Regions from separate parts of the Streptomyces sp. NPDC001604 genome, predicted to be linked through region 4. Evidence: riboswitches for the same ligand, from Rfam matches in the RefSeq annotation. Region 4 holds a riboswitch; each other region holds the start of a gene.

Region 1 (5,861 bases), on a different contig from region 4:
GCCGATCGGCTCGATGGCCGACCTGGACGCGGCGACCCTGGAGGACGCGCGCGCGTTCTTCCGCACGTACTACGCGCCCAACAACGCCGTCCTCTCGGTCGTCGGCGACATCGACCCGGAGCAGACGCTCGCCTGGATCGAGAAGTACTTCGGGTCCATCGCCCCGCACGACGGGAAGCCGGAGCCCCGCGACGGCTCGCTGCCCGAGATCATCGGTGAGCAGTTGCGCGAGGTCATCGAGGAGGAGGTGCCGGCGCGCGCCCTGATGGCGGCCTACCGGCTGCCGCAGGACGGCACGCGCGAGGCGGACGCCGCCGACCTGGCGCTCACCGTCCTCGGCGGCGGCGAGTCCTCCCGCCTCTACAACCGGCTCGTACGGCGCGACCGTACGGCCGTCGCGGCCGGATTCGGCCTGCTCCGGCTGGCCGGAGCGCCCTCCCTGGGCTGGCTGGACGTGAAGACCTCCGGTGACGTCGAGGTGCCGGTCATCGAGGCCGCCATCGACGAGGAGCTCGCCCGGTTCGCCGCGGAGGGCCCCACGGCCGAGGAAATGGAGCGCGCCCAGGCCCAGTTGGAGCGCGAGTGGCTGGACCGGCTCGGCACGGTCGCGGGCCGCGCCGACGAACTGTGCCGGTACGCCGTCCTCTTCGGCGACCCGCAGCTCGCCCTCACCGCCGTCCAGCGCGTCCTGGAGGTGACGGCCGAGGAGGTCCAGGAGGTCGCCAAGGCCCGCCTGCGCCCCGACAACCGCGCGGTGCTCGTCTACGAGCCGCTCTCGCCCGAGTCCGCGGAGCACACCCAGGACGAGGACTTCCCCGAAGACCCCGAGTCCGAAGCCACGGTGGAAGCCACCGACCAGAACGAGGAGGCGGCCAAGTGACCGAGCTCGCCACGATGCAGTTCCACCCGCAGCCCCGGGCGGGCGAGGCCAAGCCGTGGGCTTTCCCGTCCCCCGAGCGCGGCGCGCTCGACAACGGCCTGACCGTCCTGCGCTGCCACCGCCCCGGCCAGCAGGTCGTCGCCGTCGAGGTGCTCCTGGACGCGCCCCTGGAGGCCGAGCCGGCCGGTTTCGAAGGCGTCGCCACGATCATGGCGCGGGCTTTCTCCGAGGGCACCGACAAGCACTCCGCCGAGGAGTTCGCCGCCGAGCTGGAGCGCTGCGGCGCCACGCTCGACTCGCACGCCGACCACCCGGGCGTGCGACTGAGCCTGGAGGTCCCGGCCTCCCGTCTCCCCAAGGCGCTCGGTCTGCTCGCCGACGCCCTCAGGGCGCCCGCGTTCGCCGACAGCGAGGTCGAGCGGCTGGTCCGCAACCGCCTGGACGAGATCCCGCACGAGCTGGCCAACCCCTCCCGCCGTGCCGCCAAGGAACTCTCCAAGGAGCTGTTCCCGGCGACCTCGCGCATGTCGCGCCCGCGCCAGGGCACCGAGGAGACGGTCGAGAAGATCGACGCGGCGGCCGTACGCGCCTTCTACGACCGCCATGTCCGGCCCGCCACGGCCACCGCGGTCATCGTCGGCGACCTGACCGGCATCGACCTGGACGCGCTGCTCGGCGACACCCTGGGCGCCTGGACCGGCTCCAAGGCCGAACCCCGCCCCGTGCCGCCGGTGACCGCCGACGACACCGGGCGCGTGATCATCGTCGACCGTCCCGGCGCCGTGCAGACACAGCTGCTCATCGGCCGGGTCGGCGCCGACCGGCACGACCGCGTGTGGCCCGCCCAGGTGCTCGGCACGTACTGCCTCGGCGGCACCCTCACCTCGCGTCTGGACCGCGTCCTGCGCGAGGAGAAGGGCTACACCTACGGTGTGCGCGCGTTCGGTCAGGTCCTCAGGTCCGCCCCGGACGGCTCCGGTGCCGCGATGCTCGCCATCAGCGGCTCCGTCGACACCCCGAACACCGGCCCGGCGCTCGACGACCTCTGGAAGGTGCTGCGCACGCTCGCCGAGGGCGGCCTCACCGACGCCGAGCGCGATGTCGCCGTGCAGAACCTCGTCGGTGTGGCGCCGCTGAAGTACGAGACGGCGGCGGCCGTCGCGAGCACGCTGGCCGACCAGGTGGAGCAGCACCTGCCCGACGACTACCAGGCGAAGCTGTACCAGCAGCTCGCCGCGACCGGCACCGTGGAGGCCACCGCGGCGGTCGTGAACGCCTTCCCGGTGGACCGTCTGGTGACCGTTCTCGTCGGTGACGCGGCCCAGATCAAGGAGCCCGTCGAGGCGCTCGGGATCGGTGAAGTCACGGTGGTGTCGGCCGAGTAGCGGCACGCGCGCGTGGCGTGGCCCTGGTGACGGATGCGTCACCAGGGCCGTCTTATGTCCGAATTGGCAGAGAATCGAAGGAGAGTTGCCTGTCTGCCCTGTGGGATGCGCTACAAACGCCGTGATCTGTTTGGGGATTGAAAGCGACCCCGCTTAGCGTCTTCCGGGCTGTCCGTCAGGCACCGCGCCGCATCCGCGGCACCGGACAGCCATCGCCGAGTCCCCGTACGGCGCGAGCCAGGGGAGCCGGGGACCCACCGCAGTCCCTGGGGTGAATCGGACGCCCGCGCGTGCAGCGAGGGGGTCCGTAGGAGACCTTCCTGCTCCGAACCCGTCAGCTAACCCGGTAGGCGAGAGGGAAGGAAAGGATCAGCCACTACATGGCGTTCACGCGCGCCACCGGGAAGCACCGGCGTCCCACACGGATGCACCGCACCACCACCCGCGCCGCCGGCGTCGCGGCTCTCGCCGCCACCGGCGTCATCGGCACCCTCGCAGCCCCCGCGCTCGCCGCCGACACCGCCGTCGAGCAGACCGGCCTCACCCCCGTCATCACCATCGGCGACACCATCGCCGACAAGATCGACGCCCAGGCCGACGCCCAGAAGCAGGCCGCCGAGGAGGCCGCGCTCAAGAAGGCGGCCCTGGAGGCGGCACGCGAGAAGGCCGCCGCCCAGGCCAAGCAGGAGCGCGAGGCCAAGGAGCGCGCCGCCCGCGAGGCCGAGCGCAAGCGCCTCAACACGTTCGTGGCGCCGATATCGAACTCGTACGTCTCCACCGGCTACCGGGCCAGCAGCTCCCTGTGGTCCTCCGGCAGCCACACCGGCATCGACTTCCACGCCGCGAGCGGCACGACCGTCCACGCGGTCGGCGCCGGCACCGTCGTCCAGACCGGATGGGGCGGCGCCTACGGCAACCAGATCGTGATCAAGATGAACGACGGCACCTACACCCAGTACGGCCATCTGTCGTCCATCGGCGTCTCGGTGGGCCAGAGGGTCACGCCGGGCCAGCCGATAGGCCTCTCCGGCGCGACCGGCAACACCACCGGACCGCACCTGCACTTCGAGGCCCGTACGACCCCCGAGTACGGCTCGGACATCGACCCCGTCGCCTACCTGCGCTCGCACGGCGTGAACGTCTGACGACGGATCGCAAGATCTGCTGAAGCCCCGGCTCCCGAGCCGGGGCTTTCGGCGTTTCTGCCACCCTGCTGTCCAAAAAATATCCATGGATTCCGGCCCGCCGTCGGAAATTCCGGCTCCGTGCAATAGAGTCACCGATACACGTCAATCATCGACGTTTCACGGGGATTAAGTCGGAGGTCGGTCATGCGTATTCCGGCGCACTCGGTGTGCACGGCGATCCGGGACGACATCGTCGCCGGTGTCTACGAGCGCGGCAGCCGGCTCACCGAGGAACTCCTCGCGCGCCGCTACGGCGTCTCGCGCGTCCCCGTGCGCGAGGCCCTGCGCACCCTGGAGGCCGAGGGCTTCGTGGTGACCCGGCGGCACGCGGGCGCGTGCGTCGCGGAACCGACCGAGCAGGAGGCCGCCGACCTGCTGGAGATGCGCATGCTGCTGGAACCGCTCGGCGCCTCCCGGGCCGCCCAGCGGCGCACCGACGCCCATCTCAAGGTGCTGCGCGGCCTGGTCAGACTGGGCCAGGAGCGGGCCAGGAGGGGCAACAGCGAGGATCTGCGCTCCCTGGGGGGCTGGTTCCACGAGACGCTCGCCCAGGCCTCCGGCAGCCCCGCGCTGACCTCGATGCTGACCCAGCTGCGCCACAAGATCGCCTGGATGTACGCCGTGGAGGCGCCGGCCAACCCCGTGGAGTCCTGGGCGGAGCACGGCGCGATCGTCGACGCCGTGGCCCGCGGCGACAGCGAGCGCGCGCGGGCGGTGACGACGTTGCACACCGAGCGTTCGAGCGCCGTGCACCGGCTGCGGTTCGGCGGCCCCGAGCGGGCGAACGGTGTGAGGAACTCGCAACATGCCGTAAACATGTCGGGCCTGCGGCATTAACACGGGCGCCGTATACAAAGAGGGAACAATTCGCGGGGGCATTATTTCTGCTGCCCGCGATCGGTAATTCCATCGCCCCTGTGCGGGAAAAGCAAAGGGCTCGCCCGGCAATTCGGACGAGCCCTTCTGTGGTGCCGTGATCAGACGGTCTCGGGAAGCTCCTCGAGCCCCTCGGAGACCAGCTTGGCCAGCCGGTCGAGGGCGACGTCCGCACCCTCGGCCTCGGAGGCGAGGACGATCTCCTCGCCGCCCTGGGCGCCCAGGCCGAGAACGGCCAGCATGGAGGCCGCGTTGACGGGGTTGCCGTCGGCCTTGGCGATCGTCACCGGGATACCTGCGGCCGTGGCGGCCCGGACGAAGATGGAAGCGGGGCGGGCGTGGAGGCCCTCGGCCCAGCCGACGTTGACGCGGCGCTCAGCCATGTGATGCTGCCCTTCAGAGTCTCAGGGTTGTCTAGACCAGTTTCCCATACGTGAAGCGTCTCCGGAGCGGTCCTGTGTCCCGTCCGGGGTGGGCAGTCGGGCCGCGGCCTCGGCCCGACTTCCGTCCTTGTTCTCTTCCCGACGGACTGCCCTGTTCTCCACAGACTGCCCCGCGCCGTTGTCGGACGCGAGCCGTACTCTGGGGCCCATGCAGACCTCGCCGGACCGGCACGAGTACCCCGCCCACTGGGAGGCCGACGTGGTGCTGCGCGACGGCGGCACCGCGCGCATCCGCCCCATCACCGTTGATGACGCCGAGCGCCTGGTCAGCTTCTACGAGCAGGTTTCGGACGAGTCGAAGTACTACCGCTTCTTCGCGCCCTACCCTCGTCTGTCCGCCAAGGACGTCCACCGCTTCACGCACCACGACTTTGTGGACCGGGTGGGACTCGCGGCCACGGTCGGCGGCGAGTTCATCGCCACCGTACGCTATGACCGCATCGGCGCCGACGGCATGCCCGCGTCGGCCCCGGCCGACGAGGCCGAGGTCGCCTTCCTCGTGCAGGACGCCCACCAGGGGCGCGGTGTCGCCTCCGCTCTCCTCGAACACATCGCCGCGGTCGCCAGGGAGCGTGGCATCCGCCGCTTCGCCGCCGAGGTGCTGCCCGCCAACACCAAGATGATCAAGGTGTTCACGGACGCCGGGTACACCCAGAAGCGCAGCTTCGAGGACGGCGTCGTACGCCTGGAGTTCGACCTCGAACCCACCGACCGCTCCCTCGCGGTCCAGCGCGCGCGTGAGCAGCGCGCCGAGGCGCGGTCCGTACGACGGCTGCTCGTGCCCGGCTCGGTCGCCGTCGTCGGCGCCGGCCGCGCCCCCGGAGGCGTGGGCCGCAGCATCCTCGACAACATCCGAGACGCAGGCTTCACCGGGGCGCTGTACGCCGTGAACAAGGCGCTCCCCGAAGACGTCAAGGAGCTCGACGGCGTCCCCGCCCACCGCTCCGTGCGGGACATCGACGGCCCCGTCGACCTCGCGGTCGTCGCCGTGCCTGCCGAGCACGTCCCCGAGGCCGTCACCGAGTGCGGAGAGCACGGCGTGCAGGGACTCGTCGTCGTCTCCGCCGGGTACGCCGAGAGCGGGCCCGAG
Region 2 (5,861 bases), on a different contig from region 4:
GCACGGCCGCTGGGCCGCCGAGTCCCGGCTGACCGCCTCGCCTCTCACCTACGGCGAGAAGATCATCGGCAGCCGCCGCGGCCACACCGGCCACCAGTACCTGCCCTGGGTCGCCCTCGACACCGATGCCACCGAGGAACGCGGCGAGGTCTACGGCTGCGCTCTGGGCTGGTCGGGTTCCTGGCGGATCGCGGTGGCGCAACTCCCGGACGCCCGCGTGCAGATCACCGGCGGCGCCGGTTACGACGACTCCGGGCTGCTGCGGCTGGAGCCGGGGGAGTCGTACCCCACCCCCGTCTTCGCCGGTCTGTGGAGCGACGGCGGCTTCGGCGGCGCGAGCCGCGCCTGGCACGCCTACCAGCGCGCATACGTCATCCCCGACGCCGACCAGGACCGGCCGGTGCTGTTCAACTCCTGGGAGGCCACGGAGTTCGACATCTCCGAGGAGCAGCAGGGCACCCTGGCGCGGCGGGCCGCGGCGATCGGCGTCGAGCTGTTCGTGGTCGACGACGGCTGGTTCGGCAAGCGCACCAGCGACCGCGCCGGACTCGGCGACTGGACGGTCAACCGGGACCGCTTCCCGAACGGCCTCAAGCCCCTCGCGGACTATGTGCACGCCCTCGGGATGCAGTTCGGCATCTGGGTCGAGCCCGAGATGGTCAACCCGGACAGCGAGCTCTACCGCGCCCACCCCGACTGGGTGCAGTTCCAACCGGGACGAAAGCGGACGGAATTCCGCAACCAGCTCGTTCTGAACCTGGCCCGGGAAGACGTCCAGGAATACCTCTGGGAACAGCTCGACGCGCTTCTCTCCAGCGCCCCGATCGACTATGTGAAGTGGGACTTCAACCGCTGCTTCACCGACGCGGGCTGGCCCGGGGAACCCTACCCGCAGCGCCTCTGGGTCGATCATGTCCGCGCCCTGTACGCCCTGTTGGACCGACTGCGGGCTGCCCACCCCGATGTCGCCTTCGAGTCCTGCTCGGGCGGCGGCGGACGGATCGACCTCGGGATCATGAGCCGTACGGACCAGGTGTGGACCTCCGACAACACCGACCCGCTCGACCGGCTCGCCATCCAGCACGGCTTCAGCCAGATCCACCCCGCGCGGGTGATGGCCGCCTGGGTCACAGACAGCCCGAACACCCAGCTCAACGGCCGGGTCAGCTCGCTGCGCTTCCGGTTCGTGAGCTCCATGGCCGGCGTGCTCGGGGTCGGCGGGGACCTCACCCGGTGGACCGAGGAGGAGCTGGCCGAGGCCGGCGAGTGGGTGGCGCTCTACAAGGAGATCCGGCCACTGGTGCAGCACGGCGACCTCTACCGGCTGCGGCCGCCGCGGGGCGGGCTGAGTGCGGTGCAGTACGTGCGAGGGGACGAGGCGGTCGTCCTCGCCTGGCTCCAGGCACAGAGCCACGGCGAGCCCGTACCGGCGCTGCGACTTCGGGGCCTCGAACCGACAGCGTCGTATGAATGCCCTGAAACGGGCGAAATCCACAGCGGTGCCGTATTGCTGCACCACGGACTGCGTACCGGATTGCGCGGTGACTTCGACGCGGCAGTTTTCCGTCTGCGGCGCATCTGAGCCTTCTGTCCGGATTGGCGCTCCTTCCACCCCTTCATTCCAACTCGCTCATGAATAGGGGACCCTGGGGCAGGGGCACGTGAGGAGCGTCATATCCGTGACGGTGCGTGGCGCGTCATGTCCACGTAATTCCAGGGCTTTACAAGGCGTTTGACGGAGACGATCACCCGGGAATTCACGCAGGGTCACCCGCTTTTCCCTCAAGGGATCAATAGAAACGCTTTCACGGGGAACCGGCACTTGTTCCTTTGCGTCCCAGTCGCTTACGTTCGCCACCAATCCGGACGGACGCCCAATCCTGCCGCCGCCCGGTGCCCGCAGAACTCACCCGTGAACGGCAGGAGCGGGGGACCCACAGGTACAACAGCCTGTTCCGGTCTCCGGAACGGCTAGGGGTAAAGCCGCGTCGCATGCGCGGCCGGGCATCTCCAGTCCGAACCCGACAGCTCACCTCGCAGGCGCCGGAGAGGAATTCGTCATGCCCGCGAAGGGTAAGCACCGTCGTCCGAAGCCCCAGCGCTTCACCCGCTCCATCGCCGTCGCCGGAACCGGTGGCGCCGCACTCGCTCTCCCGCTCATGGGGGCCACCGGCGCCCATGCCGCCACCACCCAGTCCGTTTCCCAGACGGTTTCGAAAAAGGCCGTCCAGTCCCTTCCGGTCGCCGAGAAGAAGGCGGACCGGAAGAGCGCCGCAGGGAATGCGGGCGTGCGGACCTATTCGGTGCGGACCGGCGACTACCTCTCGAAGATCGCCGAAGAGCAGCATGTCGCCGGCGGCTGGCACAGGCTCTACTCGGACAACCGCCGGGCCGTCGGTGACGACCCGTCGCTGATCCACCCGGGCCTCAAGCTGACGATCGGCCGGAAGGCCGCGACGCACACCACCCAGTCGTCGCCCTCGTCCGCCTCGAAGACGTCCTCGTCGGCGGCCAAGGCGACCGCCACCAAGGCCTCCGAGTCCGCCCCCACCGGCTTCACCCTCCCGGTGATCGGCGGCACCATCGGCACCGGCTACCACGTGGCCGGCAGCATGTGGTCCAGCGGCTACCACACCGGCGTCGACTTCGTCGTCCCGACCGGCACCTCCATCAAGTCCGTGGGCGCGGGAACCGTCGTCTCCGCGGGCTGGGGCGGCGCCTACGGCAACCAGGTCGTCGTCAGGCTCGCCGACGGCTACTACGCCCAGTACGGCCACATGTCCCAGATCTCCGTCTCGGCCGGCCAGACCGTGGCCGCGGGCCAGCAGCTCGGCCTCTCCGGCGCGACCGGCAACGTGACCGGCCCGCACCTGCACTTCGAGATCCGCACCACGCCCGACTACGGCTCCGACGTCGACCCGGTCGCCTACCTCCGCTCGAAGGGCGTCGGCGTCGGCTGACCTCTCCTCACAACCACCTGCCTGACAGCCGCCGAAGGCCGGACCCCGATCCCCGGGTCCGGCCTTCGGTGTGTCCGGCTGCGCCATGTCTGCCGAACACCATTCGCGTACCGCCGACTTGAGGGTCGAAGGCTCGCCCCGCAACATCGCTGACGCCTCAACGTCCCTGGTAGGAGGGTTATTCCGGGCTTGGCGAACACTTTAGAAGTGGCTTATCTCACCGCGCGTCAACCCTTTCCTACGGTCGCGTAGGTCACATTCAAAGGTGAATCATGGTCGATGTGGCAGACGATTCGAAGAGTGACAGCAGATCAGTGATCGGGTCGTACGTTGCGGTGGGGGACAGCTTCACCGAGGGCGTCGGCGACCCCGGCCCCGACGGAGCGTTCGTCGGCTGGGCCGACCGGTTCGCGGTGCTCCTCGCCGACCGGCGACCCGAGGGCGACTTCAGGTACACGAACCTCGCCGTGCGCGGCAAACTGCTCGACCAGATCGTGGAGGACCAGGTACCCAAAGCCGTCGAACTGGCGCCGGACCTGGTCTCCTTCTGTGCGGGCGGCAACGACATCATCCGTCCCGGCACCGACCCCGACGAGGTCGCCGAGCGCTTCGAGCGGGCGGTGGCCCGGCTCACCGAAGTCGCCGGCACGGTCATGGTGACCACCGGCTTCGACACCCGAGGCGTCCCCGTGCTCAAGCACCTGCGCGGCAAGATCGCCACCTACAACGGTCATGTCCGGGCCATCGCCGACCGGTACGGCTGTCCCGTTCTCGACCTGTGGTCCCTGAAGTCCGTCCAGGACCGCAGGGCGTGGGACGGCGACCGCCTCCACCTCTCGCCCGAGGGGCACACGCGCGTGGCGCTGCGCGCCGGGCAGGTCCTCGGTCTCGAGGTGCCGGCCGACCCGGACCAGCCCTGGCCGCCGCTCCCGCCGCGCGGCACCCTCGAGGTGCGACGGGACGACGTGCACTGGGCGCGCGAGTACCTGGTGCCGTGGATCGGCCGCCGACTGCGCGGCGAGTCGTCCGGGGACCACGTCACCGCGAAGGGTGCACTGTCGCCCGACGACATCAAGATGCGGATCGCTTCGGTGGCCTGAGGGCTGCCGGGGTCGCCTGGAACCGTGCTGGGCGGGGCGCTCTGGACGGTTGAGTACGGCCCTCGCTGCGACGGGCGGTGAAGCGGCCCGGTGGCGCGAGCCCCCGCCGAGTGCGGGGGCTCAGTGCTCCGAAGCCGTCAACGCCGCCCGCTCCAGCCCCAGTTCCCGGGCCAGCGCCTCGTCCACCCACTCCTGCGCCCGCGCCCGCGACACCGCACCGGCGTACGAGGTCAGCTGCACGGCGAGCCCGTCCAGCAGGGCGGTCAGCCGCAGGGCCGCGCCGTGCGGGTCCGGGCAGTGGAACTCGCCCGCGGCCACGCCCTCCGCGACGACCTCGGCGATCGCCGCCTTCCACTGCTTGTCGAGGTGGCGTGTGACCTCCTGCAGCGCGGGCTCGCGCAGCGCCGCCGCCCAGCCCTCGATCCACAGCCGCCAGCCCTTGGCCTGGCCCGTCGGCGCGTACCAGCGCACCGCCGACCGCAGTCGCCGCAGCGCCGTCGTACGGCGGCCGAGAAGCTTGCGCAGATGCGCGAGGTCGTCCTCGGCCGCGAAGGTGAAGGCGGCGGCGACCAGCTTCTCCTTGGTGGAGAAGTGGTACAGCACCAGCGCGTTGCTCACACCGAGCGCCGAGGCCACGTCGGCGATCCTGACCGCCGCCACACCCCGCGCCTCGATCTGCCCGATGGCGGCCCGCAGCAACTCCTCGCGCCGCTCGGCCACACTCAACCGCACTCTCGCCACGCGGTCACCCTATTCCGTCGCCGCTGGTGACGCCGGGCGAGGTCGGCGTTTGGCGGGTTCGAGAGGGTGCGTGGTGCGGCCGTAGTCCTGCTTGTGTTCTTCCCGGCGGCCGGGGTGTCCGGCACGCGTGTCCGGACCGTTGTCACCGGTACCAGCCGAAGCGTTGCGCGATCACCGGCAGGCGGTCCGCGACGGCGTGGGCGGCCGAACGCCTCCTTGGGCGCGGGCGAGGTCGGCGTTTGGCGGGTTCGAGAGGGTGCGTGGTGCGGCCGTAGTCCTGCCTGTGTTCTTCCCGGCGGCCGGGGTGTCCGGCACGCGTGTCCGGACCGTCGTCACCGGTACCAGCCGAAGCGTTGCGCGATCACCGGCAGCCGGTCCGCGACGATGGCGTGGGCGGCCGCTCGCGGGCTCGTGCCGTCGGCCTCCGCGCGGGCGAGCATCTGCTCAGTCAGGGCACGCATCGAACGGCGGGTGTGGGCGAACGCCTCCTGAGCGTCCGGGCCGATGTCGCCGAACAGGGTCCACCACCACCAGGCGTTCGTCGCGGAGTTGACGACCACGTCCGGCAGCACGGTCACCCCGCGCGCGGCCAGCAGCTCCTCCGCCTCGGGCAGTACCGGCATGTTGGCCGCCTCGACGATCCAGCGGGCGGTGATCCGCTCCTGGTCGGCGGTGTCGATCGCGTACGAGACCGCCGCGGGCACGAGCACCTCCGCCTCCGCCGACAGCCAGGCGTCGCCCGGCAGTTCACGGTCGCCGGGGCGCAGGGCCGCACGGTCCACGGTGCCGTACGCGTCCCGCGCGGCGAGCAGCGCCTCGACGTCGAGGCCCGCCGGGTTGGCGATGGTGCCCTTGATGTCGGCGACGGCGACGACGGTGAGCCCGGCGCGGGCGAGGAAACGCGCCGTCGCCCCGCCCATCGTGCCCAACCCCTGCACGGCCACGCGGGTTCCGGCGTACGCCACCCCGGCCCGGTCCAGAGCTGCGAGCGCCGACTCGGCGACCCCGCACCCGCCGACCAGCTCGTCAAGACCGATGCCGTCCACCTCGATCGCGAAGG
Region 3 (5,861 bases), on a different contig from region 4:
ACGACATCGTCACGTTCGCCGAGAAGGCCCGCTTCCCGGTGGTGGCCAAGAACCGTGAGGCCTTCGTACGGCGCAAACGGCCGGCGGTGAACGGCACGACGCGGATCGCCACCCGCGAGGGCCTGCTCGGCCTGGCCCGCGACTGGGGCGAGTGTCCCGGGGTGATCCTCCAGGAGTACCTGCCCAGGGAGGACGCCGAGGACTGGATCGTGCACGCCTACTTCGACCAGGACTCGACGCCGCTCGCGATGTTCACGGGCGTGAAGGTGCGCTCCTGGCCGCCGCACGCGGGCATGACGGCCAATGCGTATGTGGTCGACAATCCGGAACTCGCGGACATCGCCGCGCGTTTCATCAAACAGATCGGCTTCACCGGCGTCATCGACCTCGACCTGCGCTTCGACCGGCGCGACGGACAGTACAAACTCCTCGACTTCAATCCACGCATGGGCGCCCAGTTCCGGCTGTTCGAGAACGAGTCGGGGGTGGACGTCGTCCGCGCCATGCATCTGGACCTGACCGGCCGCTCCGTCCCGGAGGGGGAACAGCGGGCCGGCCACCGGTACATCGTGGAGAACATCGACCTGCCCGCCCTGCTCGCCTACCGCCGCAGCGGCTATACGACGCCGCACGCACCGGCGCACGCGAGCGGGACGGAGCTGGCCTGGCTCGCGGGTGACGACCCGCTGCCGTTCCTCACGATGCTCGCGCGCTTCGTACGGCCGGGCGCGAAGCATCTGTACCAGCTGTGGCGGACCAACCGCCGTGGCAGCTCCACCAGTTCGGGCGGCTAGCCGACCGGTCAGCGGTCCGAGACGAACCACACGAAGTGACGAAGTGAGCGTCCTGGGGAGGGACTTCGTGATTCAACCGGTTGCAGTCATCGGCGCCGGGCCCTTCGGCCTGTCGACCGCCGCCCATCTCCGAGCCCGCGGACTGCCGGTCCGTGTCTTCGGCGAGCCCATGGTCAGCTGGCGCGACCACATGCCCGCCGGAATGCTCCTCAAGTCGACCCCTGCCGCCTCCAGTCTGGACGCGCCGCAGCAGGGCCACACACTCGCCGACTACTGCGACGCCGCCGGCATCAGGCGGCTGGTGACGGACGAGGACATCATCCCCGTCGAGACCTTCATCTCCTACGGCGAGTGGTTCCAGCAGAAGCTGGTGCCCGAACTGGAGCAGGTGCGGGTGGTCTCGGTGGACCGGCACAAGGGCGGCGGCTTCGAACTCAAACTGGACTCCGGGGAGTTGTTCACCGCCCGCGCGGTCGTCGTGGCGACCGGCCTGTCCGGCCTCGCACACCTGCCGGCCGAACTGGCCACCGCCGCGGCGGACGGACCCACCCCCACGGGCCCGGTCTCCCACAGCTCCCAGCAGCACGACCTCACGCGCTACGCCGGCAAGGAACTGATCGTGGTCGGCGCAGGCCAGTCCGCGCTGGAGACGGCGGCGCTGGCGGCGGAGGCGGGCGCACAGGTGCGGGTGGTCTCCCGCGGCCGCGGCAGGGTCGCCTTCGGCGCACCGCCGTGGAAGCAGCCGAAGCTGCGCCCCGAGTCGCCCTTCGGCCGCGCCTGGTCCCTGTGGGCCCTCAGCTACTACCCGCACCCCTACCGCTATCTGCCGGCCGAGACCCGCCACTACCTGGTGCGGCGCGTCCTCGGCCCGCTCGGGGCGTGGTGGCTGCGTGACCGCTTCGAGGGGAAGGTTCAGGTCAGCGAGGTCGACCGGATCGTGGGGGCGGACGCGGCCGACGGCTGCTGCAAGCTGAGGGTGCGTACCCACACGGGCCGCATCCTGGACATGTCCGCGGACCATGTCATCGCGGCCACCGGATACCGGGTGGACATCGCGGCCATGGACTTCCTGGGCCACGAACTGCGCACGCGTCTCGCGGTGAGCCGCGGCACCCCCAAACTGGGCGCGGGATACGTCTCCTCGGTCCCCGGCCTGTACTTCACCGGCCTGCCGGCCGCGGCGTCGTACGGCCCGGTGATGCGCTTCGTCTGCGGCACCGAGTTCGCCTCTCCGAGGCTGGCCAAACACCTGGCGGCAGCGCACGGCTAGGCAGCGGCCGCGGGCTCCCGCCGGACGATGAAGAGCCCACAAGGATAGGGGAGTTGAGCGAGGGACGGTGGGGCAATCGGCCGTCGTCCGGTTCGCGATGAGTCGGTGGGGCGTCCTGTCCGTATTCTCTGATCATGGCCGCACCCACCGCATATGCACTCATCGCCACCGACCTGGACGGCACGCTGCTCCGAGGCGACGACACGCTCTCCGACCGGTCCCTCGCCGCTCTGGCACGGGTCGCCGGGGCCGGCGCCCGGCACCTGGTCGTGACGGGCCGGCCGGCCCCCAGGGTGCGGCCGCTCTTCGACCAACTGGGCGGCAGGGGGCTCGCGGTGTGCGGGCAGGGCGCGCAGGTCTACGACGTGGGCGCGGACCGTCTGCTGTGGTCCGTCACCCTGGACCGGGAGCTGGCCGAGACCGCCCTCGGCAAGATCGAGGCCGAGGTGGGCCAGGTGTACGCGGCTGTCGACCAGGACGGTGTGGAGGGACTCACGCTCATCGAACCGGGCTATCTGATGCCGCATCCGACGCTGCCGGCGGTCCGCGTCGACCGGCGCGACGACCTGTGGTGCGAACCCATCAGCAAGGTGCTGCTGCGCCATCCCGCCCTGTCCGACGACGAGTTGGCGGCGACGGCGCGCTCGGTGGTGGGTTCGCTGGCCACCGTCACCATGTCGGGACCGGGGACCGTCGAACTCCAGCCATGCGGCATCACCAAGGCGACGGGCCTCGCACTGGCCGCCGCGCACCTGGGACTCGGCCCCGAGCAGACGATCGCCTTCGGTGACATGCCCAACGACATCCCCATGTTCGACTGGGCCGCCCACGGCGTCGCCATGGCCAATGCCCACCCCGAACTCAAGGCGGTGGCCGACGAGATCACCCTGTCGAACGAGGACGACGGCATCGCCGTCGTCCTCGAGCGAATGTTCTTCGAGTTCGGGGAGCTCGATGAGCTCCATGAACTCGGAGAGCTGGAGGAGCTCTGAGCGGCCTCAGCGAAGTCCGCTACGTTACGGCAGCGCTCCTTCAGGGGCGCGGGGCTGTATTGACTTGCGGCTCCGCCGCGGGGCGCGACCAGCCACGAAGGCGCCGCAGCCGACGAACGGCCGATCGCGGCACTCCCACGGAGTGCTCAGTACGCACCGAACACGTTGTCGATCGACCCGTACCGCGCGGCGGCGTACTTGCAGGCGGCCGTGATGTTCGCGATCGGGTCGAAGGGGTTCATCGCCGTGCCGGGCACATGGTAGGCGAGGAACGTCGGGTCGATGACCTGCAGCAGTCCCTTGGACGGGGTGCCGGCGACCGCGTTCGAGTCCCAGTTGTTGATGGCGGCCGGGTCGCCCGAGGACTCGCGGATGATGTTGCGGTAAATGCCGTTGTACGTCCCGGGGATACCGTTCTGCTTCATGACCTGGAGGGCGCCCCGGATCCAGCCGTCGAGGTTGTCGGCGTAGCCCATCGACTTCACGTTGGCGACGGTCGGGGTGGCCGCGGACGCGCTGTTCGCCCCGATGAGCGGGAGGGCGAGAACGGCGGCGCCGGTACCGGTGACGGCGAGCTTGCGGGCGAGGCGGTTGCTTCTGGGACGGCGGTGCTGACCTGTTGCAGGCATGGCGGGATCCTCTCCGTCGCCTGCGAGGTGAGCTGTCGGGTTCGGGCGGGGAGATGCCCGGCCGCGCAGCCGTACGGCCACGCGACTTCACCCCTAGCCGGCCCGGGACGATGCCCGGTCCGGCGGCCTACCTGGTTCCCCCGCTCCTGCCGTGCGAGTCAGTTGGTCGATGGTCGTGTCCGGGCGGCGGCAGGATTCGGCGTCCACCCGACAGGCCGGGAACGTATGCGAGAGCACATGGCGGGAACAAGGGTCGGCCTCACAGATCACGCCTGTTGACCTTGCTCTGAGGCTTATGGGGCACTTGATCCTTTGCGGTTGCCAAGTCTCAACTCGCGTACGGGAGAGGGGAACCGGCGAGAGGGCAGCGCTTGTCGGCCCGTACTGCCGTGTGAGTCAAGTCACCGGCATTCGCAAGAGTGGCAAATAGGGCAATGGCCCCAACTCGTGGTCAACCAGCCGCCCATCGCCTCATTGGGGGGCGAAAGCGGAACCTGGCGTGTGGTGCACGTCGTTGTCATGGCGGTCGCCCGTCGAGCACCCCGTGCCGGGATCCGGAGGTCCTCGTGAGTCGTTTCCTGAGGGAAGGGCACTCGGGCGTACCGACTCGTACGGACGCACCGGGGGACACGCCGAGAGGCGCGCCGGCCGACACCCCGATAGACAAGTCGATGGATATCCGTTCTTATCGGTTGATCGAAAACATACCGGTCGTGATCCGATACCGCCCAGGCTGGACGGGTGGGCGGCATCGGTGATCGAAAGGTGACCGGATACGCTGACTTGAGTGATGTCAGCGACCTATCGACAAACCGTGTAACCGCCAGTAGACACCAGCAGACAGGAGACCCCTCGTGACCGTCGTCGGGCCGTTCGGGCTGAGCGTGCGGGACCAGGCTCTGGAAGCCGATGTCCAGGCCGGATTGGCGGCCGTCGAGGAAGGTTTGCTCGAAGCCACCAAGAGTGAGGTGCCCTTCATCACGGAGGCCGCCCAGCACCTGGTGCGGGCGGGCGGGAAGCGGTTCCGCCCGCTGCTCGTGATGCTCGCCGCCCAGTTCGGCGACCCGTATGCACCGGGGGTCGTGCCCTCGGCCGTGGTGGTGGAGCTGACCCATCTGGCGACGCTGTACCACGACGACGTGATGGACGAGGCCGCCGTGCGGCGCGGCGTCGACAGCGCCAACACCCGCTGGGGCAACTCGGTGGCGGTCCTCACCGGCGACTTCCTGTTCGCGCGCGCCTCGCACATCCTCGCCGACCTCGGGCCCGAGGCGGTCCGGGTGCAGGCCGAGGCGTTCGAGCGCCTGGTCACCGGGCAGATCCTGGAGACGGCGGGGCCGCAGGACGGCCGGGATCCGGTCGACCACTACCTGGACGTGCTGGGCGGCAAGACGGGCTCGCTGGTGGCCGTGTCGTGCCGCTTCGGGGCGATGATGTCGGGCGCCGACGAGACGGTCGTGGACGTGCTCACGCAGTACGGGGAGCGGCTCGGAGTCGCCTTCCAGCTGGCGGACGACGTACTGGACATCGCCTCCGAGTCGCGCGAGTCCGGCAAGACCCCGGGCACCGACCTCCGCGAGGGGGTCCCCACGCTTCCGGTGCTGCGGCTGCGGGAGCGGGCGGCCCGGCTGGGGCTTGCCGAGGACATCGCCCTGTGCGAGCTGCTGGACTCCGACCTGAGCGACGACGCGCGGCACGCCGAGGCGCTCGCCGGACTCCGGGCGCACCCGGCGCTGGAGCAGGCGCGCCGGGACACGGTGCGCTACGCGGAGGACGCGCGAGCGGCGCTGGCTCCGCTGCCGGAGTGCGATGCGAAGCTCGCGCTGATGGAGATGTGTGACGCCGTGGTGCATCGGGCCGGCTGAGCTGCCGTTCGAGCGGGCTCTGACCTGCACTCCAAGCGATGTGGCGTACGTCACACATCTGGACTGAGTCCAGAATGAGATCGCTTCCGTAGTCATCCTCAGAAGGCCGACGCAGGGGGTGTCGGCCCGTCTACGGGGAGACAACAGAATCATGCGCATGAACACGACGTTCTCGAAGCGCCGTAAGAGCCTGATGGCCACCGCTGTCGCGGTGGCCGCCGCCGGGGGGATCGCCGCCGCGGTGATCCCGGCCCACGCCACCGGAGGGGCCGCGTCCGACGGCACCGGGGGAACCCTTCTGGCCGCCAGTC
Region 4 (5,861 bases):
GTGCGCCGGCGGCCGTACGGTCGTGGTGGTCGCGACCGGCGAGGGCGAGCCGGCCCTCACCGACGGCCTGGCCCGCCTAGCCGGCTCCGGACGGATACAGATGCCGGAGCTGGAGCTGCTCCCCGCCTCCTACGACCTCCCGGGCGCCCGCCTCCTGGACCTCGTCCAGGTCATGGACCGCATCCGCGCCGAGTGCCCGTGGTCGTCACAGCAGACCCACAAGGGCCTGGCGAAGTACGGCATCGAGGAGGCGTACGAACTCGTCGAGGCGATCGAGGAGGGCGACCGCGAGGAACTGCGCGAGGAACTGGGCGACGTCCTGCTCCAGGTGGTCTTCCACGCCCGGATCGCCGAGGAGGACCCGGACGCCCCCTTCTCCGTCGACGACGTGGCCGCCGGCATCGTCGCCAAGCTCATCCACCGCCACCCGCACGTCTTCGGTGACGAGACCGCCGCCACGCCCGAGGAGGTCAAGGAGCACTGGCTGCGCACCAAGGCGGTCGAGAAGCAGCGCACCTCGGTGACGGAGGGCATCCCGCTGGGCCAGCCGGGCCTGGCCCTCGCGGCGAAGCTGGCCTCGCGGGTGCGGACGGCGGGCCTGGACGTGCCGCTGCCCCAAACGGAGGGCGTCGGTTACGAGTTGCTCGCGCTGGCGGTGCGCGCCGAGGCGGCGGGCGTCGACCCGGAGGCCGCGCTGCGGGCGGCCGCCCGGGCCTACCGGGACGCGATCAAGGAGACGGAGGGCAGGAGCCGGTCAGGCGGCGGTGAACCGCACGGGCAGGTCTCTTAGCCCGCGCATGATGAGCCCGCCCCGCCAGCGCAGCTCGGCGGGGTCGGCGGCGAGCTCGAGATCGGGCAGGCGGCGCAGCAGCGTCTCCAGGGCGGTGCGGCCTTCGAGACGGGCCAGGGGGGCGCCGAGACAGTAGTGGATGCCGTGGCCGTACCCGAGGTGCTGGTTGTCCCGGCGGGAGAGATCGAGCGTGTCGGGCTCCGGGAAGCGTGCCGGGTCGCGGTCCGCCGCGGCCAGGACGACCAGGACGGGGTCTCCGGTGGCGATGCGCTGCCCGCCGATGGTCAGCGGCTCGGTGGCGAAGCGCCAGGTGGCCAGTTCCACCGGGCCGTCGTAGCGGAGCAGCTCCTCTATACCGGTGTCGAGCAGTGCGCTCTCACCGCGCCCGATCGACTCCTGGAGCCGCTGCCGCTGCCCGGGGTTGCGCAACAGCGCATAGGTCCCGTTGCCGATCAGGTTGATGGTGGTCTCGAAGCCGGCGAAGAGCAGCACGAAGCACATCGCGGCGGCCTCGTTCTCGGTCAGGTGCTCGCCGTGGTCGGAGGCGCGGATGAGACCCGAGATCAGGTCCTCGCCGAGGTCGCTGCGCTTGCGGTGGATGAGTTCGGCGAGATAGCCGCGGATCTTCTTCACGGAGCGGGCGACACCGCCGCGCGGACCGCCGCCGTGCCGGATCATCATTCCCGCCCAGTCGCGGAAGTCGTCCTGGTCCTCGCGCGGGACGCCGAGCAGATCGCAGATCGCGTAGATGGGGAGGGGGAAGGCGAAGTCGTGGATGAGATCCGCCTGCCCGTGCGGCGCGAACCGGTCGATGAGGTCGTCCGTCAACTCCTGCACCCGCGGCGCGAATTCGGCCACCCGCCGGGGGGTGAAGGCCTTGGAGACGAGGCGGCGCAGCCGGGTGTGGTCCGGCGGGTCGATATTGAGCAGATGCGTCATGAGATTGGCGCTGCGCTCACCCGGGATACCGGTCCTGCTCTTGCCCTGCGCGTCCTCGGCGTGATGCTCGGGGTTCTTCGAGAGCCGCCCGTCCGCGAGCGCCTGACGTGCGTCGGCATAGCGGGTCACCAGCCAGGCCTCGACCCCGCTGGGAAGTCTCGTCCAGTGGACGGGGGAGTGCTCGCGCAGCCAGGCGTAGGCCGGATACGGGTCGCCGGCGAATTCCCAGGTGAAGAGTTCGGGAGCGGTGTTGGGGACGTTCACGGGACGACCGTATCGGGACCCCGCAGGTGGATGCGCCGCCGCGGCTGACGAGTCAAAGATGATGCGCGTTCAAGTCTGTGATCTTCACGTGATCTACGCGGCATTAACTTGTGACAAGTGATCGACACCGGCTACGTTCACGGACCAGCGCGGCGGTATCGAACGCCTGTCGGTGTCATGCGCCGCGCGGTCATTGCTGTCTCGCGAAAGGCCTCCGCATGCTCTCCGGGAACGGTCGACACCGTCGCCCCCGTCAGGCTCCGGCCATCCTCGTCGCGGCCGGAGTGACCGGCTCCGCCATCGCGATCCCGCTCTTCGCCGCGGGTGGCGCCAGCGCCGCCGACGGCACCACGTGGGACAAGGTCGCCCAGTGCGAGACCGGCGGCTCCTGGAGTGAGAACAGCGGCAACGGGTTCTACGGCGGGCTCAAGTTGACCCAGGAGAACTGGGAGAAGTACGGCGGGCTCGACTACGCCCCCAGGGCCGACCTCGCCAGCCGCAACCAGCAGATAGCCGTCGCCGAGAAGCTCCTGGACGACCAGGGCGTCGGCGCCTTCCACACCTGCGGACTGACCTCCGGGCTCACCGAGGACTCGGGTTCGGCCGCCATCGACACCGGCGTGCTGGGCGGCGGTTCCGGTTCGTCTGATTCATCCGGTGCGTCCGACTCGACCGGTCTGTCCAACTCCTCGGGCAGCGCTTCCGATAGGTCCTCTTCTTCGGATTCGTCCTCCGGCTCGTCCTCCAGTGCCTCCCCTTCGACCTCCGCGAGTGCGACGGACAACTCCACCGAATCCGGCACATCCGCCTCGCCGTCCACCTCTGCGTCCAAGAAGGCGACGGGCGACCCACAGGGTGCCGACAGCTCGTCGACAGACAAGGCGAAGGGGGACGACTCGGACAATCTCGAGCCCCCGGCGTCCACTTGGACCCTCGTCGACACCGGTACGACCGGCACCGGCCGCCACCGTGGCGCCAGCGCCGACGAGACGGCCGACAAGGCCGCCGACAGGACCGAGGCCGACGGCGGCACGCACGACACGTACACGGTCCATGCCGGTGAGACCCTCGCCTCCATCGCCGACTCCCTTGACCTGGACGGCGGGTGGCGTGCGCTCTACGCCGCCAACAAGAACGCCATCGGCACCGACCCGAACCACATCTTCGCCGGTCAGACCCTGAAACTCGGTACCGAATAGGGCGAAAAACAACGGGAGTTCACGTCACACTTCGCCACTGAATGTCCGGTTTAGTGAAAGTGTGGGATGAGTCTCAGAAGCCCTGATCGTCTTTGAAATTCGACGGATCGCGTGTCTACCGTCGTCACCGCTCGTCAACACGAGCCCCGGCTGCCGCAACGCCGAATCCTGCCAGCGGCCGTACGGGAACAGTCGTCGCGTAAAGCGCCGTAGGCAGGAGCGGGGGACCCAAGGTAGGTGCCGGCCCGGGCAGTTGACGGGCGGCTAGGGGTGTAGCCGTGTCTCGTGAGAGCGAGAGCGCGGCCGGGCAACTCAACCGGCCCGAACCCGACAGCTCACCTCGCAGGCGTCGGTGAGGGGATCGAACCATGCTGTTTTCCGGCAAGGGCAAGCACCGCCGTCCGTCCAAGGCCACCCGCGTCGCCGCGCTGGCCGGCGTCACCGGCGTCGCCATCGCCGCTCCGCTGATGGCGGCCGGCAACGCTTCCGCCGCCACCGCCTCCGAGTGGGACAAGGTCGCCCAGTGCGAGTCCGGCGGCAACTGGTCCATCAACACCGGGAACGGCTACTACGGCGGCCTGCAGTTCTCCGCCTCCACCTGGGCCGCGTACGGCGGCACCGCCTACGCCCCGCAGGCCAACCAGGCCAGCAAGGCGCAGCAGATAGCCGTCGCCGAGAAGGTCCTCGCCGCGCAGGGCAAGGGCGCCTGGCCGGTCTGCGGCACGGGCCTGTCCGGTGCCGCCTACAACGGCAGCGCCCCCGCCACGAACACCACCCACTCCGACTCGCAGGCCGCTTCCCGCTCCGCCGAGCGCCCGGCCGCGAAGACCGAGAGCACGAAGAGCGCGAAGACCGTCACCACCCCGACCGGCAAGAAGGTCAAGAAGGGTGACGGCGAGTACAAGGTCGTCAAGGGCGACACCCTCAGCTCGATCGCCGAGAAGCACGGCGTCAAGGGCGGCTGGCAGAAGCTGTTCAAGCTGAACAAGGACATCGTCGAGGACGCCAACCTCATCTACCCGGGTCAGCAGCTGCACCTCAAGTGACAGCCTCGTGATCTCCCCGCTCCGGTGCGTGTTCCCCCGTACGCACCGGGGCGGGGTTTCTTTTTGCCCCCTGCTTTGTCCCCACTCTTTGTTCCGTTCGGAAACAATTTACTCTCGGTTCTGCCCAAGAGGTGGTCGGCAACGTGGCCGATCGGCCTCGGGCGGTTAGGCTCGTCCCGCAGAGCCACCGCGCTACTGCCGTAGCCGTGTCACATCCAAGAAGGAGATGCTCGTGCCGTCCATCGACGTCGTCGTAGCCCGGGAAATCCTGGACTCCCGAGGCAACCCCACGGTCGAGGTCGAGGTCGGCCTCGACGACGGCAGCACGGGTCGTGCCGCCGTCCCGTCCGGCGCCTCCACGGGCGCCTTCGAGGCCATCGAGCTCCGCGACGGTGACCCCAACCGCTACCAGGGCAAGGGTGTCGAGAAGGCCGTCCTCGCCGTCATCGAGCAGATCGGCCCCGAGCTGGTCGGCTACGACGCCACCGAGCAGCGCCTGATCGACCAGGCCATGTTCGACCTGGACGCCACCGACAACAAGGGCTCCCTCGGCGCCAACGCCATCCTCGGCGTCTCGCTCGCCGTCGCCCACGCCGCCTCGGAGGCCAGCGACCTGCCGCTCTTCCGCTACCTGGGCGGCCCGAACGCGCACCTGCTGCCGGTGCCGATGATGAACATCCTGAACGGCGGCTCGCACGCCGACTCCAACGTGGACATCCAGGAGTTCATGATCGCCCCCATCGGCGCGGAGTCCTTCTCCGAGGCCCTGCGCTGGGGCACCGAGGTCTACCACACGCTGAAGAAGGTCCTGAAGAGCAAGGGCCTGGCCACCGGCCTCGGCGACGAGGGCGGCTTCGCCCCGAACCTCGGCTCCAACCGCGAGGCCCTCGACCTCATCCTCGAGGCCATCAAGGAAGCCGGCTACGCCCCCGGCGAGCAGGTCGCCCTCGCGCTCGACGTGGCCGCCTCCGAGTTCTACAAGGACGGCAAGTACCTCTTCGAGGGCAAGGAGCGCTCCGCCGCGGAGATGACGGAGTACTACGAGGAGCTGGTCGCGGCCTACCCGCTCGTCTCCATCGAGGACCCGCTGTTCGAGGACGACTGGGCCGGCTGGAAGGTCATCACCGACCGCCTCGGCGACAAGGTGCAGCTCGTCGGCGACGACCTGTTCGTCACCAACCCCGAGCGCCTCGCCCGCGGCATCGAGGAGGGCACCGCCAACGCCCTGCTCGTCAAGGTGAACCAGATCGGCTCGCTCACCGAGACCCTGGACGCCGTCGAGCTGGCCCAGCGCAACGGCTTCAAGTGCATGATGTCCCACCGCTCCGGCGAGACCGAGGACGTCACCATCGCCGACCTGGCCGTCGCCACCAACTGCGGTCAGATCAAGACCGGTGCCCCGGCCCGCTCCGAGCGCGTCGCCAAGTACAACCAGCTGCTGCGCATCGAGGAGATCCTCGACGACGCCGCGGAGTACGCGGGCCGCAGCGCCTTCCCGCGCTTCAAGGGCTGACCCAACCTGGGCTAAGCCTTAGCCAGTCGTACGTACGTCCCCGTACCGGTCCCGTACCGTGTGCGGGGACGTACGCACGTGTGACGGGAGGCGGGGACATGGCCGTGAAG

What was found. Region 4 has a riboswitch for cyclic di-AMP ahead of ACFY1E_RS37780 (transglycosylase family protein). Riboswitches for the same ligand answer to the same signal wherever they lie in the genome.
Region 1: another riboswitch for cyclic di-AMP. It lies ahead of ACFY1E_RS40675 (M23 family metallopeptidase); the one in region 4 lies ahead of ACFY1E_RS37780 (transglycosylase family protein).
Region 2: another riboswitch for cyclic di-AMP. It lies ahead of ACFY1E_RS21650 (peptidoglycan DD-metalloendopeptidase family protein); the one in region 4 lies ahead of ACFY1E_RS37780 (transglycosylase family protein).
Region 3: another riboswitch for cyclic di-AMP. It lies ahead of ACFY1E_RS36875 (transglycosylase SLT domain-containing protein); the one in region 4 lies ahead of ACFY1E_RS37780 (transglycosylase family protein).

The regions. Positions count from the first base shown of each region.
Region 1 is NZ_JBIAUY010000022.1:112,974-118,834, forward strand. It holds gene ACFY1E_RS40665 (M16 family metallopeptidase) at 1-880, shown strand, start outside; gene ACFY1E_RS40670 (M16 family metallopeptidase) at 877-2,265, shown strand; cyclic di-AMP (ydaO/yuaA leader) riboswitch at 2,469-2,633, shown strand; gene ACFY1E_RS40675 (M23 family metallopeptidase) at 2,646-3,410, shown strand; gene ACFY1E_RS40680 (GntR family transcriptional regulator) at 3,597-4,289, shown strand; gene ACFY1E_RS40685 (HPr family phosphocarrier protein) at 4,430-4,711, opposite strand; gene ACFY1E_RS40690 (GNAT family N-acetyltransferase) at 4,920-5,861, shown strand, end outside.
Region 2 is NZ_JBIAUY010000007.1:210,283-216,143, reverse strand. It holds gene ACFY1E_RS21655 (alpha-galactosidase) at 1-1,582, shown strand, start outside; cyclic di-AMP (ydaO/yuaA leader) riboswitch at 1,898-2,056, shown strand; gene ACFY1E_RS21650 (peptidoglycan DD-metalloendopeptidase family protein) at 2,061-2,960, shown strand; gene ACFY1E_RS21645 (SGNH/GDSL hydrolase family protein) at 3,275-4,060, shown strand; gene ACFY1E_RS21640 (TetR/AcrR family transcriptional regulator) at 4,181-4,801, opposite strand; gene ACFY1E_RS21635 (Glu/Leu/Phe/Val dehydrogenase dimerization domain-containing protein) at 5,134-5,861, opposite strand, start outside.
Region 3 is NZ_JBIAUY010000018.1:123,670-129,530, forward strand. It holds gene ACFY1E_RS36860 (ATP-grasp domain-containing protein) at 1-794, shown strand, start outside; gene ACFY1E_RS36865 (FAD-dependent oxidoreductase) at 862-2,064, shown strand; gene ACFY1E_RS36870 (HAD family hydrolase) at 2,199-3,056, shown strand; gene ACFY1E_RS36875 (transglycosylase SLT domain-containing protein) at 3,203-3,685, opposite strand; cyclic di-AMP (ydaO/yuaA leader) riboswitch at 3,690-3,859, opposite strand; gene ACFY1E_RS36880 (polyprenyl synthetase family protein) at 4,540-5,550, shown strand; gene ACFY1E_RS36885 (CHRD domain-containing protein) at 5,708-5,861, shown strand, end outside.
Region 4 is NZ_JBIAUY010000019.1:82,808-88,668, forward strand. It holds gene ACFY1E_RS37765 (nucleoside triphosphate pyrophosphohydrolase) at 1-790, shown strand, start outside; gene ACFY1E_RS37770 (cytochrome P450) at 755-1,993, opposite strand; gene ACFY1E_RS37775 (transglycosylase family protein) at 2,212-3,192, shown strand; cyclic di-AMP (ydaO/yuaA leader) riboswitch at 3,388-3,556, shown strand; gene ACFY1E_RS37780 (transglycosylase family protein) at 3,561-4,238, shown strand; gene eno (phosphopyruvate hydratase) at 4,465-5,751, shown strand; gene ACFY1E_RS37790 (septum formation initiator family protein) at 5,850-5,861, shown strand, end outside.